One region of the Streptomyces sp. NPDC048566 genome, then DNA from elsewhere that is predicted to be linked to it. Evidence: riboswitches for the same ligand, from Rfam matches in the RefSeq annotation. Region 1 holds a riboswitch; the other holds the start of a gene.
What was found. Region 1 has a riboswitch for cyclic di-AMP ahead of ACGFS9_RS00460 (M23 family metallopeptidase). Riboswitches for the same ligand answer to the same signal wherever they lie in the genome.
Positions count from the first base shown of each region.

Region 2: it holds a riboswitch for cyclic di-AMP, as region 1 does, so the genes downstream of both, ACGFS9_RS17290 (NlpC/P60 family protein) here and ACGFS9_RS00460 (M23 family metallopeptidase) in region 1, are expected to answer to the same signal.

Region 1 covers NZ_JBICWL010000001.1:119,342-123,542, forward strand. Annotated here, with positions in the region: gene ACGFS9_RS00450 (M16 family metallopeptidase) at 1-335, shown strand, start outside; gene ACGFS9_RS00455 (M16 family metallopeptidase) at 332-1,720, shown strand; cyclic di-AMP (ydaO/yuaA leader) riboswitch at 1,934-2,092, shown strand; gene ACGFS9_RS00460 (M23 family metallopeptidase) at 2,106-2,870, shown strand; gene ACGFS9_RS00465 (GntR family transcriptional regulator) at 3,067-3,762, shown strand; gene ACGFS9_RS00470 (HPr family phosphocarrier protein) at 3,988-4,201, opposite strand, start outside.
Region 2 covers NZ_JBICWL010000009.1:189,876-194,076, forward strand. Annotated here, with positions in the region: gene ACGFS9_RS17280 (hypothetical protein) at 1-330, shown strand, start outside; gene ACGFS9_RS17285 (tellurite resistance/C4-dicarboxylate transporter family protein) at 404-1,384, opposite strand; gene ACGFS9_RS17290 (NlpC/P60 family protein) at 1,530-2,717, opposite strand; cyclic di-AMP (ydaO/yuaA leader) riboswitch at 2,725-2,897, opposite strand; gene pcrA (DNA helicase PcrA) at 3,235-4,201, shown strand, end outside.

The sequences.
Region 1 (4,201 bases):
CCGCCGTCGACGAGGAGCTGGCGCGGTTCGCCGCGGAGGGCCCCACCGCCGAGGAGATGGAGCGCGCGCAGGCCCAGCTGGAGCGCGAGTGGCTGGACCGGCTCGGCACGGTCGCCGGACGGGCGGACGAACTGTGCCGCTACGCCGTCCTGTTCGGTGACCCGCAGCTGGCCCTGAGCGCCGTGCAGCGCGTCCTCGAGGTCACCGCGGACGAGGTCCGGGAGGTCGCCGCGGCCCGCCTGCGGCCCGACAACCGCGCCGTGCTCGTCTACGAGCCCACCGCCCCCGAAGCCACCGACGCCGCTGACGACACCGACGAGGAGGCGGCGAAGTGACCGAGCTCGCCACCATGGACTTCCATCCGCAGCCGCAGGCCGGCCGGCCCAAGCCGTGGGCCTTCCCCGCGCCCGAGCGCGGCACCCTGGGCAACGGCCTCACCGTCCTGCGCTGCCACCGCCCCGGCCAGCAGGTCGTGGCCGTCGAGGTGATCCTCGCGGCACCGCTGGACGCCGAGCCAGAGGGGCTGGACGGCGTCGCCACGATCATGGCGCGTGCCTTCTCCGAGGGCACCGACAAGCACTCGGCCGAGGACTTCGCCGCGGAGCTGGAGCGCTGCGGCGCCACGCTCGACGCGCACGCCGACCACCCGGGGGTCCGGCTCTCCCTGGAGGTGCCCGTCTCGCGCCTGGCCAAGGGACTCGGGCTCCTCGCCGACGCCCTGCGCGCCCCGGCCTTCGCGGACGGGGAGATCGAGCGGCTGGTGCGCAACCGGCTCGACGAGATCCCCCACGAGACGGCCAACCCGGCCCGCCGCGCGGCCAAGGAGCTGTCCCGGCAGCTGTTCCCCGCGACGGCCCGCATGTCGCGCCCGCGCCAGGGGACCGAGGAGACCGTCGAGCGGATCGACTCCGCGGCCGTACGGTCCTTCTACGAGAAGCACGTCCGTCCCGCCACGGCCACCGCCGTCGTCGTGGGTGACCTCACGGACGTCGACCTGGACGCCCTGCTCGGCGACACCCTGGGCTCCTGGACGGGTTCGTCCGCCGAGCCGCGCCCGGTGCCGCCGGTGCACGCCGACGACACCGGACGCGTGGTCATCGTGGACCGTCCCGGCGCCGTGCAGACGCAACTGCTGATCGGGCGCGTCGGCGCCGACCGGCACGACCGTGTGTGGCCCGCCCAGGTGCTCGGCACGTACTGTCTCGGCGGCACCCTCACCTCGCGCCTGGACCGCGTCCTGCGCGAGGAGAAGGGCTACACCTACGGCGTGCGGTCGTTCGGGCAGGTCCTGCGCTCCGCCCCGGACGGCTCCGGTGCCGCCATGCTCGCGATCAGCGGCTCGGTGGACACGCCGAACACCGGCCCGGCTCTGGACGACCTGTGGAAGGTCCTCCGCACGCTGGCGGCCGAGGGGCTGACGGACGCGGAACGCGACGTCGCCGTGCAGAACCTGGTGGGTGTGGCGCCCCTCAAGTTCGAGACCGCCGCCGCCGTCGCGGGCACGCTCGCCGACCAGGTCGAGCAGTTCCTCCCGGACGACTACCAGTCGACCCTGTACCGCCAACTGGCCGCCACCGGCACGGTGGAGGCCACCGCCGCCGCCGTCAGCGCCTTCCCGACGGACCGTCTGGTGACGGTCCTGGTGGGCGACGCGGCCCGGATCGCGGAGCCGGTCAGGGCGCTCGGCATCGGCGAAGTCAGCGTCGTCTCCGCCGAGTAGGACCGTGTGACCGAGATGGGCCCTGGTGACCGATGCGTCGCCAGGGCCCTCCTTTACGCGGACATCGTCGCCAAGATGTCCGTATTGGTACGGAGGTTGGCTTCTGCGCTGTGGGATGCGCTACAAAAAACGTGATCCGTTTGTTGTTCGAAAGACGCCGCGTCTAGCGTCGGTCCGGCTGTTCGTCAGGCAGTGCGCCGCGCCCGCGGCACCGGACAGTCATCGCCGAGTCCCCGCATGGCGCGAGCCAGGGGAGCCGGGGACCCACACGCAGTCCCTGGGGTGAATCGGACGCCCTCCCGGAGGGGGTCCGTAGGAGACCTTCCTGCTCCGAACCCGTCAGCTAACCCGGTAGGCGAGAAGGAAGGAAAGGACCAGCCCCTTCATGGCGTTCACCTGTGGCACCGGGAAGCATCGTCGTCCGGGCCGCGTTCAGCGCGGCACGAAGAACGCCGTCGGCGTCGCGGCCCTCACCACCACCGGTGTCCTCGGAACCCTCGCGGCCCCGGCGTTCGCCGCCGAGTCCTCCGTCGAGCAGACCGGACTGACCCAGGCCGTCACCATCGGCGGCTCCGTCGCCGAGCAGATCGACGAGCAGGCCGCCGCCCAGCAGCACGCGGCCGACGTGGCCGCCGCGCGGGAGAAGGCCGAGCAGGCCGCGCGCAAGAAGGCCGCCGAGCAGGCCGCGCAGGCCCGCGAGGCCAAGGAGCGTGCCGCCCGCGCCGCCGAGCGCAAGCGGCTCAACAGCTTCGTCACGCCCATCCCCGGCTCCTACGTCTCCACCGGCTACCAGGCCGGCGGCAGCCTGTGGTCCTCCGGCAGCCACACCGGTGTCGACTTCCACGCGGCGTCGGGCACCTCGGTGCACGCCGTCGGGGCCGGCACCGTCGTCACGGCCGGCTGGGGCGGTGCCTACGGCAATCAGGTGGTGATCAAGATGCACGATGGCACGTACACCATGTACGGGCACCTGTCGTCGATCGGGGTCTCCGTCGGCCAGGCGGTCACCCCGGGGCAGCAGATCGCGCTCTCCGGGTCGACCGGCAACACCACGGGACCGCACCTGCACTTCGAGGCGCGCACCAGCGCCGAGTACGGCTCCGACATGGACCCCGTCGCCTACCTCCGCTCGCACGGCGTGAACGTCTGACGACCGCTTCGCCGCTTCTCCGCCGATTTCGATGCCCCGGCTCACCGAGCCGGGGCATCGTCGTTTCCGGGGTCGCCTGGCCAAAAAATATCCATGGATTCGGTCCTCCCATCGGAAATTAAGGCTTCCTGCAATAGAGTCGCTGAACAAGCGTCAATCGATGGCGTTTCGCGGGGATTAAAGCGGAGGTCGGATCATGCGTATTCCGGCGCACTCGGTATGCACGGCAATCCGTGACGACATCGTGGCGGGCGTCTACGAGCGAGGCGGCCGGCTCACCGAGGAACTGCTCGCCCGGCGCTACGGCGTCTCGCGCGTCCCCGTGCGCGAGGCCCTGCGCACCCTGGAGGCCGAGGGGTTCGTCGTCACCCGCAGGCACGCGGGGGCGTGCGTGGCCGAGCCCACCGAGCAGGAGGCGGCGGATCTGCTGGAGATGCGCATGCTGCTGGAGCCGATGGGTGCCGCGCGGGCCGCGCAGCGCCGCACCGAGGCGCACCTCAAGGTGCTCCGGGGCCTGGTCAGGCTCGGCCAGGAGCGCTCCCGGCGGGGCAACAGCGAGGACCTGCGCTCCCTGGGCGGCTGGTTCCACGAGACGCTCGCCCAGGCGTCGGGCAGCCCCGCGCTGACGTCGACGCTGTCCCAGTTGCGGCACAAGATCGCGTGGATGTACCTGGTGGAGGCGCCCGCCAATGCCGCGGAGTCCTGGGCCGAGCACGGCGCCATCGTGGACGCGGTCGCCCGCGGGGACGGGGAGCGGGCCCGTGCGATCACCGCGCTGCACGTGGAGCGCTCGGCGCCGGCGCACCGGCTCCGATTTCCCGCGGGCGGCGACCGCCAGGACCGTGTGAGGACTTCGCAACATCCCGTAAACATGACGGGCCAACGCCATTAACATGGGCGCCGTATACAAAGAAGGTTATTCGGGTGGCCGACTATTCTGCCGCCGCTTCATTCGTGTGCCCGACATTCCGGAGTGCGCTCCTTTCGTTCCGGGCGGCGCGGCCCGGGTGCCGTTCCGGGGAATTCTCGGACCGGTGTGCGGAAACGGCCGAGCCGCGCCCCCGGTGCAGGGTGGCGCGGCTCGGCCGTGTGGCGCCCGCGGGCCTCGTGGGCCGGCTCAGACGGTCTCGGGCAGCTCGTCGAGCCCCTCGGCGACCAGCTTGGCCAGGCGGTCGAGAGCGGCGTCCGCGCCCTCGGCGTCTGACGCGAGGACGATCTCCTCGCCACCCTGGGCGCCCAGGCCGAGGACCGCCAGCATGGAGGCCGCGTTGACGGGGGTGCCGTCGGCCTTGGCGATCGTCACGGGGACACCGGAGGCCGTGGTGGCCCGG
Region 2 (4,201 bases), on a different contig from region 1:
GTCGGCCTGCACATCATCGGCATCGCCGCCCTCCTCGGCGGCTTCCTCACCCAGATGAAGGCGATGGGCCGGGGCACCGCCCGCTTCGTCCCCGCGATGCTGCACGGCGCGCTCACCATGCTCGTCACCGGTGTCGTCCTCGTCGGCCTCAACCAGGCCGACGACCACACGGTGAACAACATCAAGATCGGCGTGAAGCTGGCCCTGCTGATCGTGATCCTCGGGCTGGTCTACGTGAAGCGCGACGACGAGAAGGTCGACAGGAACCTCTTCGCACTGGTGGGCCTGCTCACCGTCGCGAACATCTTCATCGCCGTCCTCTGGACCTGACCGCGCCGTCCGCCGGGGCCCGGCCGCGCCGCCCGGCGGCCCGGAGCGGCGCGTGCCCGGTCCCGCGGCGGCGTCAGCGCGCGGCGCCCGCGTCCGGCCCCCGGGCGTCCCGGACCGCGCCGGCGGCGACCACCACCCACGCGGCCACCGAGATCCAGAGCAGGACCTCGCCGAGCCCCTTCAGCCAGGAGACGCCGAGCGCGGCGGAGACGGAGAGCGCGGCCACCGCCGTCATCCCCATCGGGAAGACCGTTCCCCACCGCTCCAGGGCGTACCGCGGACGCGGCCGGACCGCCTCCGCGACGAGCAGCACGCAGAACCCCGCCAGGGCGAGCGTCACCAGCACCGTCGTGGTCGCGCGCAGCGCCCCCTGGTCGTCGTCGTTCCACAGGTAGGGGTTCACCCCGTGCGCGGCCACCAGCGCGGACCCCGCCAGCGCCGAGATGCCGAGCGCGCCGCCCGCGATCCAGTGGTCGCCGGCCCCCCGCGTCACCTCCCGTGCGTCGAACCGCGTGCACGCGATCACGTACAGGGCCAGTCCGAGCCAGAACAGCACCATGGCCGCGTGCGCCAGCCAGTCCCAGCCCTCGGCCGACGCGACCGCCGAGCCCAGCACCGACAGCCCCTGCGTGGCCACGCAGACCAGGAACACCGCGCCCGTGGAGCGCCGTCGCCAGTGCCGTACGACGGCCGCGAGCAGCACCGGCCAGAGCACGGCGGCGAGCGCGAGCAGGGCCTGGGCCACGGTCTGCCATCCCAGGGCCGAGAACCGGACGCCGAGCACGGTTGTCGCCGCGACGGCCGTCAGCCCGGCCGGTGTGCCCGCGTCCCGGGCCCACCGCTGCCGGTCCCGCACCAGGAGCAGGGCGAAATCCGCGGCGAGCGCCAGCCAGGCGGCCGAGGCGAGGGCCAGCGCGATCCGGGAGAGGGTCTCGCGGCCGGCCAGGTACAGGCCCACCGACAGGATGGCGGTGGCCATGACGGCGGACCCGGCGGCGGGTGCCCGGCGCGCCCATCGGACGGTGAGCGGGGAACGGTCGGACGCATCCGGCATATCGGGCATGCGGCCGATGCTAGGGACCCCGGAGCCGGTTCCCGGTGGGGCGCGCGGGGCCGGACGATCCGCCGCCCCGCACGCCCCGCCGGCGCGCTCCCGCGGGGCCCGCGCATGCGGGGCCCCGCGGGGCGGTGGACGGACGTCAGGCGGGCCGCACCACGCTGTGGATCGCCGAGGTGCCGTCGTAGTAGATCGACTCTTCGCGGACGTAGGCTCCCGGCTTCGGCGCGTGGATCATCATGCCGTTGCCGATGTAGATCCCGACGTGGCTGATGTCGCCGTAGAAGAAGACCAGGTCGCCGGGTTTCGCGGCGGACAGGGAGACCGTCGTGCCGGCGTTCACCTGGTCGTAGGTGACGCGGGGCAGGGAGACGCCGGCGGCCTTCCAGGCCGCCTGGGTCAGCCCCGAGCAGTCGTAGGAGTCCGGACCGGTCGCCCCCCACACGTAGGGCTTGCCGATCTGGGCGCGGGCGAACGCCAGCGCCTTGTCGGCCTTCGTCGTGTACGAGGGGTCCGTGGCGGTCGAGCCGGTCGAGCCGGTGGAGCCCGTCGAACCGGACGGGTCGGCCGTGGGGGTCGAGGAGCCCTGCTCCGCCGCCTTGTCCTCGGCCGCCTTCTCGGCCGCCGCCTGCTGCCGCGCCAGCTCCGCCGCCTTGGCCGCCGCCTGCTCCCGCTTCTTCTTCTCGATGGCCGCCAGCCGCGCCTTCTCCTCGGCGGTCAGCTTCGAGAGCAGGTCGCGGGCGGCGGTCAGCTTCTTCTGCACCGTCGCCTTGGACGTCTTGAGCGCGGTCTGCGAGGTGGTCAGCGACCGGAGGCTCTCGCTCGCCTCCGTCCGCTTCTTCGCGGTGGCCGCCTGCTCGGTGATGTAGTCGTCGACGGACGCCTTCTGACGCGTCGTCAGGCGGCTCATCAGCTGCGTCTGGTCGAAGTAGTCCTGCGGGTCGTCGGCGAGCAGCAGGGTCGCGGTGCCGGGCGTGGACGCGCCGGTGCGGTACTGCGCGGCGGCGAAGGACCCCAGCTCCTTGCGCGCGGAGTTGAGCTTGTCGGTGCGCTCGGCCACGTCGTCCAGGAGGGCGTCGACGCGCTTGCGCTGCTTGGCCGTCTTCTCCCGGTTGGCGTTGTACTTGTCGGTGGCCGTCTCGGCCTGGTGGTAGAGGTCGTTGACCTTCTTCTCGACCTCTTCGATGCTCGGCCGCGGCTCCGCCGAGGGAGCGGCGTTGGCCGTCTGGGAGAGCAGGGCCACGGAGGTGAGGGCCGCCGTCGCGAGGGCCGGGGTCCGTATGCCTGCCATGCGCGTGCCCGAGGGACGCGGCTTGCGGTGCGACGCCAAGAGAGGCGACTCCTTCCGTCATCCGCCTACCGGGTTAGCTGTCGGGTTCGGGCGGGTGGTTCCGGAAGGTTTGCCCTACGGTCGCGGCCCCCTCGCGGCGGACGGACCGATTCACCCCAGGTCGGTGGGTCCCCGGCTCCGGCCGCCCACCGGGCGGGCCGAACTCGGCGGAGGCCGCTCGGCCCGGCGACGTTCGCCGGTCGCGGTCGGGCGGCCTGGCAGCACGCTAGCCAACTCGTGTGGTCCGTGTGAAGGTTGGAGTGCGATATGCCCGATACATTTTCGTGACCTTGGCCCCACGAGGCGCCGTACCCGACCGACTCGGGCGGTATCACCCGGTTCGGGGTGGTGGACCGGGTCCGGTCCGGTGGCCGCCGCGGCCCCCGCCGGGAGCCCGCCGCACCGCCCGCGACGTGCACGTTCCGTCACCCTCCGGTCACGTGTGCGCGCCCGCGTCCCCGCCGGGTTCCCGGGGTGGCCGCGGTGTGTCGGTGGGGCGGCCTAGACTCGGAGAGCGATGAGCAGCCTCTTTGACGACAGCTTCCTGGCGGACCTCAAGCCCTCCGCGGCCCACGAGGACGAGCACCCGCCGCCGCCCGAGGACGAGCACGCGCCGGAGCCGGTCGCGGACGACCTGTTCGGCGGCCGGTTCGACGTGCCGCCGAGCCGCGACGCGTACTACCGCGACGGCGCCGCCCGGCCCGCGGTGGACCCGGCGGCCCTGCTCGACGGGCTGAACGAGAACCAGCGCGCGGCCGTCGTCCACTCCGGCTCCCCGCTGCTCATCGTGGCGGGCGCGGGTTCCGGCAAGACCCGCGTGCTCACCCACCGGATCGCCCACCTGCTCGGCGAGCGCCGGGTCCACCCCGGCCAGATCCTCGCGATCACCTTCACGAACAAGGCCGCGGGCGAGATGAAGGAGCGCGTCGAGCAGCTCGTGGGCCCGCGGGCGAACGCCATGTGGGTGATGACCTTCCACAGCGCCTGCGTCCGCATCCTGCGCCGCGAGAGCAAGCACCTCGGCTTCACCTCCTCCTTCTCGATCTACGACGCCGCCGACTCCAAGCGGCTGATGGCGCTGGTCTGCCGTGATCTCGATCTCGACCCCAAGCGCTTCCCGCCGAAGTCGTTCAGCGCCAAGATCTCGAACCTGAAGAACGAGCTGATCGACGAGGAGGACTTCGCCGCCCAGGCCGCCGACGGCTTCGAGAAGACCCTCGCCCAGGCGTACGCGATGTACCAGTCGCGTCTGCGCGAGGCCAACGCGCTCGACTTCGACGACCTGATCATGACCACGGTCAACATGCTGCGCGCCTTCCCGGACGTCGCCGAGCACTACCGCCGCCGCTTCCGGCACGTCCTGGTCGACGAGTACCAGGACACCAACCACGCGCAGTACGCGCTCGTGCGCGAGCTGGTCGGCACCTCGGAGCACCCCGTCGACGTACCGCCCAGCGAGTTCGACGTGCCGCCCGCCGAACTGT